2 regions of the Methylibium sp. Pch-M genome follow, and region 1 is predicted to be linked to the other one. Evidence: predicted binding sites of a transcription regulator. Region 1 holds the regulator's gene; the other holds the start of a gene.

What was found. The regulator FliA, encoded in region 1, starts transcription of late flagellar genes. The targets are predictions, from matches to a motif close to CTAAAGTTTNNNNNNNNNNNGCCGNTA.
Region 2: a site for FliA is predicted at 1,442-1,468, ahead of C1M51_RS14495 (flagellin). Genes of this name have one in related genera too.

What each region holds. Positions count from the first base shown of each region.
Region 1 covers NZ_CP029606.1:1,072,762-1,076,168, reverse strand. The annotation lists gene C1M51_RS05070 (DUF6607 family protein) at 1-261, opposite strand, end outside; gene C1M51_RS05065 (methyl-accepting chemotaxis protein) at 383-1,735, opposite strand; gene C1M51_RS05060 (RNA polymerase sigma factor FliA) at 1,767-2,480, opposite strand; gene C1M51_RS05055 (flagellar biosynthesis protein) at 2,531-3,407, opposite strand, start outside.
Region 2 covers NZ_CP029606.1:2,999,053-3,002,459, forward strand. The annotation lists gene C1M51_RS14480 (trans-aconitate 2-methyltransferase) at 1-170, opposite strand, end outside; gene flhC (flagellar transcriptional regulator FlhC) at 240-776, opposite strand; gene flhD (flagellar transcriptional regulator FlhD) at 838-1,161, opposite strand; gene C1M51_RS14495 (flagellin) at 1,716-2,930, shown strand; gene C1M51_RS14500 (flagellin) at 3,144-3,407, shown strand, end outside.

The sequences.
Region 1 (3,407 bases):
GAGGATGGCGCGGCGGTCGCGCTCGCGCGCGCTGAGACCGGGCTCGCGCAGCCGCTTCCAGGCCTCGCTGGCCGCGGTGTCGAGCTCGACCGGCACGCCGCGCGTGCTCGCGCCGCGCGGCTTCAGGGTCGCCTCGCCGAGCGGCCAGGCGAAGATGAACTGGCTGGGTGCGGCGGCCGGAGTCGCCTCGGTGTAGGCCGCAGCGGCCCAGGGCAGGGCCAGCAGCGCAAGCAGGCACAGCAGTGCGGGGGACTTCTTCATGCGGCGCATTCTGTGCGCGTTCGCGCTGCCGGCCGCAATGCACCTGCCGAATGTCCGGGCTTGGCGCTCGCCCATGAAAAACGGCGCCCCGGGGCGCCGTCCTGCGTCGATCGGGTCGGGCTCAGAACTGGAAGGCCAGCCGCACGCCGCCCCAGTGGCGACCGTTGACGGTGATCGGTGCCGCGGCTTCCTTCATCAGCACGAAGTTGCCGCCGCCCATGTCGCGCCGGTAGGTCTGCAGCAGGAAGGGCCGGGTGTTGCGCGCCGACGCGAGGCCGGTGCGGTCGTTGAAGATGCGGCGGTAGCGGCTGTTCGCGGTGTTCCACACCGGGTCGTTGCTGCGTTGCGGGTTGCAGTACTGGCGGTTGTGGGTGGCGACGTAGCCGTTGCGGTCGACCGCGATGCAGTAGACGACCTTCTGGTTCAGCGTCAGCAGGCGCTCCTGCACCTGCGGGAACAGCCGGTCGGCCAGCGCGACGAAGCGCGTGGTGTGCTGGGCCGGGTTGGTGCCGGGCACGGGCTGGTAGTTCTCGTCGAACAGGTCGGCGACGGCGATGGTGTGGGTGCGCAGCGCGTCCTCCAGCAGCTTGCTGATCTGCGAGGCGGCCTCCTGGACGCCGCGGATGTAGGGCGTGTCGTCGGTGTCGATGCCGCAGTCGGCCACCACCTCGATCATGTTCTCGCTGACCTTCAGGAAGGCTTCGCTGCGCGCCGTGGCACTGCCCAGCGTCTGGCTGGAGCGCTGCATCTCGCGGTCGATCGCGGCCATCTGCTCGTTCAGGCCGTCGCAGATCGTGCGGCTCTGCACCGCCGCGGCACTGATGCTGCCGACCCCGCCCTGCACCTCGGCCAGCGCCCGGTGGAAGGCGCCTTGCGGCGCCTCACCCTCGCGCAACTGGATCTCGCGCGCCAGCGCGCCGACGCGCTGGTCGAGCTCGGCCACGGTGCTCATGATCTGCTTCGACGAGGCCTCGACCTTGGCCGACAGGTCCTTCACCGCGTCGGCCACGACACCGAAGCCGCGTCCGGCCTCGCCGGCCCGGCCGGCCTCGACCGAGGCGTTGAACGCCACCAGGCGCGTCTGCAGCGCGATCTGCGTGATCTGTCCGGCCGCTGCCGCCACCTGGCGCAGCGTGTCGACGATGCCGCCCACCTCGGTACCCACCTGCTCCACCGCGGCGCGTGCGCGCTCCACGGCCTTCAGGCTCTCGGTGGTGGTGGTGCCGATGCCCCCTTGCGCGCGCTGCACCTCGCCCAGCTGGCTGCCGAGCGTCTGCAGCGCCTGGACCTGGCGCTGGTTGACCTGGTTGCTGTCTTCGATCAGGCCGCGCACCTCGGCCGCGTCACGGCCGAGACGGGAGGCCGCCTGGGCGATGCTCTGCACCGCCTGGCGCAGGTCGGGAGCTGGCGCCGCGACGGGGGCCGGGTCGGCGGCCGCGGCCGCGCTTGGGGTCTTCTTGAACAGGCTCAGCATGGTTGTCTCGTGCTCGTTTCTTCTTTGGGGTTCAGTGGTCGCGCAGCTTGGCGCGCAGCCGCGCGATCGACTGGCTGTGCAGCTGGCAGACGCGCGATTCGGTCACGCCCAGCACCGCGGCGATCTCCTTGAGGTTCATGTCCTGCTCGTAGTACATCCCCATCACGAACTGCTCGCGCTCGGGCAGGGTCTTGATGGCCTCGATCAGCGCGAGGCGCATGCGATGGTCCTGCAGCAGGGCCACCGGGTTCTCGTTCTCGTCGGCCACGTGGCGATCGAGGAAGTCGTTGTCGCCATCGTCGCCGGACATGTCCTCCAGATAGACGAGCTGCGTGCCGCGCACCTTGCCCAGCAGCTCCTGGTAGTCGGCGAGCGACAGGCCCATCTGCTTGGCGATCTCGCTCTCCGCCGGCGCGCGGCCGAGCTGCTGCTGCAGCTTGTGCACCGCGATCTCGATCTCGCGCTGCTGCTTGCGGTTGCCGCGGCTCATCCAGTCGCTGCCGCGCAGCTCGTCGAGCATCGCGCCACGGATGCGCTGGGTGGCGAAGGTCTCGAACTGCACGCCCTGCGCACTGTCGAAGCGTGACATCGCGTCGGTGAGGCCGATCAGGCCGACCTGGATCAGGTCGTCGATCTCCACGTTGGCCGGCAGCTTGGCGATCATCTGGTGCGCAAGACGACGCACCAGCGGGCTGTACTGCTTGATCATGGCGTTCGTTTCGAGGCGACCGGTGGCGGTGTACATGTCGGGCTCCAGGCGGTGTTCGGCGGTTCGTTCGGTCTTCGATCGGGGATTCAGCGCGACCGCGGCAGGCGCGAGCCCAGCGACGGCAGCGCGGAGCGTGCGCCGATCTCGCCGGCCAGTGCGCCGAACACGCTGTCGCTCACGGTGTGCGGCAGTGCGCAGGCGAGCTGTTCACGCGCCAGGCGCTTCAGCCGCAGGCTCGGGCCGTCGGTGGGCGCCTCGGTCGGGTCGACGGCCACCCAGTCGTGCAGCGTGGCCCCCAGGAAGTCGTCGGCGCAGCGCGCCATGCGTTCGGCCACCTTGGCAGCGCGCGGCGAATCGGGCGGGGCGCTGAACAGGAGGTCGTGCGTCAGCAAGGCGGCACGCGTCGCCAGCAGCTTGATGGCCGCATAGGCGTGCGTGACGCTGTCGGGCTGTTCGTCGCACAGCACGATGGGGCGCACGGTGGCAGCCTGCAGCTCCTGAACGCGACGCGCGAACAGGCGGGCCAGTTCGGTGGCGCTGGCATGCACCAGCAGCACATCGATGTCGGGAGCGGCTTCGGAAATGGCGTCGAGGAAGCCGGAGGTCGAGCCGCTCGCATCCACGAAGCGCAGCGTCAGGCCGCCGGCGGCGAGGTAGCTCACGTGCGGGCTCAGCACTTCCACGCCCTCGGCGAGGTCGAAGCTGGCCAGTTCGGCCGGCGCACGGGCGTTCTCGCCGGCGTCGACCACCAGGGTGCGCAGACCCTGCTCGGCGTAGGCGCTGCACAGGCGCTCCAGCAGCGCGCCGCCGAAGGCGATCTTCGGGTTGGACACCACCGGGATGCAGCGCATCGTGCGGCTCACGAACAGGCGGCGCAGGCCCTGGGCCTGGTCGACCGGTGCGGGGTGGGTCGGCAGGTCGTCGAGCTGGTTGTACCAGCTGTCGGTGGCGGGGCGGCAGGCG
Region 2 (3,407 bases), 1.9 Mb from region 1:
GGTGCGGGTGTCGAGCGCAGCAGCAGGAAGAGCGCCCAGGCGACGGCCCAGCCCAGCAAGGCGGGCAGGGGCCAGAGGCGTTGCAATGCGGGCCCGCGGCGGGTGACGCTCGGGGCCGCCGGGTCGGGCCGCGCAGCGGTGACCGGCGGGACGGGCAGGGCAGATGACATCGAGGGCGTCCCGGAAGGGGGCCGCGGGAGGAGGGGCGGGCGCCGTGGGTGGCCGCCGGCGGGTGGGGATCAGTGCAGTTGCAGGGCGCCCGCCGCCTTGCCCTTGCCGGCGCGCGCCGGCGGGTTGCACAGGCCGCAGGTGAAGTGCTTGCCGATCTCGTGCGGGTGCGTGACGAAATGCCCACCGCACTTCGAGCACTCGGTCATGGTCAGCATGCCGTTGTCCACGAACTTCACCAGGCGCCAGGCGCGGGTGACGGACAGCAGCGCTTCCAGGCCCTGGGCTTCGGTCTGCTCGAGGTAGAGGCGGTAGGCCTTGATCACGGTGTCGATCTCGTCGAGCGCCGCGACCTTGTTCAGGTACTCGTGGATGTTCAGGAACAGGCTGGCGTGGATGTTCGGCTGCCAGGTCATGAACCAGTCGGTGGAGAAGGGCAACTGGCCCTTGCTCGGCGACTTGCCCGCCACTTCCTTGTACAGGCGCAGCAGGCGCTCGTACGACAGGTCGGTCTCCGACTCCAGCACCTGCAGGCGCGCACCGAGCTGGATCAGCGTCACGGCACGTTCGATCTGCTTGGCTTCGGTGAGGATGCTCTTGTTGCGCATGGTGTCTGTCTCGCAGTGGTCGTCAGAGGGTGGCTCGGTATCCCGCGCCGGGTGTCGTTGGTCAGGCCGCCTCTTGATGGCGGCCCGCCATCAGGATGTTGGCGTGCAGGCGGCTGACGCTGTCGTTGGCGGCGCCCTTGCCGTGGTTGGTCAGCAGGCTCCACACCATCTCGTCGTCGACGCGCATGCGGCACAGCAGCGTGTTGCCGGAGGCGATCTTCATCATCTGCGCCGGGCTCAGCAGGCCGATCAGGTCGGCCGTCTCTTCCGAGATGCCGAGGCGGAACAGGGCTTGGTCGCGGTCGGCGCGGATCAGGCTCTGCGCCAGCATCAGGTAGGACAGATTGGCTTCGCGAATCTCGATCAGGATCTGTTCGGTGTTCATCAGGGTGCTCCTTGTGCGGTGGCCGGTCGTCTTTCGCTGGTGCAGCGGGTGTTCGTTTCAGCGTGAAATGGATTGTGAAGATCGGAGATGCACAGGAACATCAGCCCAGTTCTGTGGTTCGGGTCTCGCTTCTTCGACCGCCCGTGTCAGGCAACTTCCTACACGCCCCAGTAGGCGGCGGGTCGCTGCGGCCGCTCAAGTGGCGGCGGGAGATGCCGATGACAGCCGTGGTGAGGAGGAAAGTGCTCTTCCCGGCCAGGCTGACAGGAAACCCGCAGCCCTCAAGTTGCCAGGACGGGCTCCGATAACCCCCACAACGGGACCAAGCGATCGGTTCCGGGGTCCGGAGTAGGCGACCGATGTTTCGTAGAGGGCACAACCATTCCGCCCCTCCCACGAGATCTGAGGATGACGTACGCCGGGCGCAGCAGGCCCTCGAAACCCGCTGTCGGAGATCGAGGGTTAGTTCACGGTGATGAGGCTCCAGGGCCGAGCCACCGAGGCAATGCCGGCGCTGCCGGAGAGTCATTTCAACCGTTCAGGAGATTCAGATCATGGCTATGTCAGTCAACACCAACATCGTTTCGCTCAATGCGCAACGCAACCTCGGCACTTCGCAGTCGTCGCTGGCGACGTCCATGCAGCGCCTGTCTTCCGGCCTGCGCGTCAACAGCGCGAAGGACGACGCCGCCGGCCTGGCGATCGCCGAGCGCATGAACGCGTCGGTCCGCGGCCTCAACGTCGCGGCGCGCAACGCCAACGACGGCATCTCGCTGGCACAGACCGCTGAAGGCGCGCTGGGCAAGGTCGGCGACATGCTGCAACGCATGCGTGAACTGGCCGTCCAGTCGGGCAACGCCACCAACAGCGCCGACGACCGCAAGGCCCTGCAGGCCGAAGTCACGCAACTGCGCGACGAAATCGACCGCGTGGCGAAGAACACCAGCTTCAACGGCCGCAAGCTGCTCGACGGCTCCTTCACCGCGGCGGCCTTCCAGGTCGGCGCCGGCGCCGGCGACAACATCACGGTCGGCGCGCTGACCAACGCGGCGGCCAGCAACCTGTCGAAGATCACCTACGCCGAAATCTCCAGCGCCGACCTGGCGAAGGACGACACCGACATCACGACGCTGGACGAGATCGCCGACGGCGACCTGCAGATCACCATCGACGACGGCGGCGCCAACGAGCTGGTGGTCGAAGTGGGTGCGATCGCCGAGGCGAGCTCGGGTCTCGAGCGTCTGGGCCAGGTGGCCGAGGCGATCAACCGCAAGACCAGCGACACCGGCGTGTCGGCCTACCTGGTGGCCAACGACGACGGCACCTACAAGCTCGACATCAAGGCCTCGCGCCTGGATGCCGACGGTGCCGCCCTGGCGGTGGAGTTCACCGGCTTCGACACGACCACGACCGGTCTGGACGAAGGCGACGTGCCGGCCGAAGTGACCGACGCCGTGGGCATCGACGCGCTGAGCATCGAGACCGAGTCGGATGTGTGGGTGTCGATCAAGAAGATCGACAGCGCGCTGGACCAGGTGAACAGCGCCCGCGGTACCCTGGGCGCGATCCAGAGCCGCTTCGAGAACGCGGTGGCGAACATCCAGATCCAGGCGGAGAACACCGCGGCCTCGCGTGGCCGGATCATGGATGCCGACTTCGCGTCGGAAACGGCCAACCTGTCGCGCTCGCAGATCCTGCAGCAGGCCGGTACCGCCATGGTCGCCCAGGCCAACCAGCTGCCGCAGCAAGTGCTGTCGCTGCTGCGCTGATCGGCCTCCCCGCGGCGGCCTCCGGGCCGCCGGCCCCGGGAACCTCGGGCCCCGTCCGTCAGGACGGGGCCTTTTGCTTTCCGGGGCCGAAATGCGCCGGAAGTCGGCCTCTTTTCGATCCATCGTCACCCCCGCAGGTCACCAAGAATGGCTACACCGAACAGGTAAGCCGGCTTCGGGCCGGAGATCCTCGATTCTTCAAGGAGCATTTCCATGGCCCAGACCATCAACACGAACGTCATCTCGCTGAATGCCCAGCGGAACCTGAACACCAGTCAGTCCTCGCTGGCCACCTCGATGCAGCGGCTGTCGTCGGGTCTGCGCGTCAACAGCGCGAAGGACGATGCCGCCGGCCTGGCGATCGCCGAGCGCATGAACACCCAGGTGCGCGGCCTGAACGTCGCGGCGCGCAACGCCAACGACGGCATCTCGCTGGCCCAGACCGCCGAAGGCGCGCTGGGCAAGCTGGGCGACATG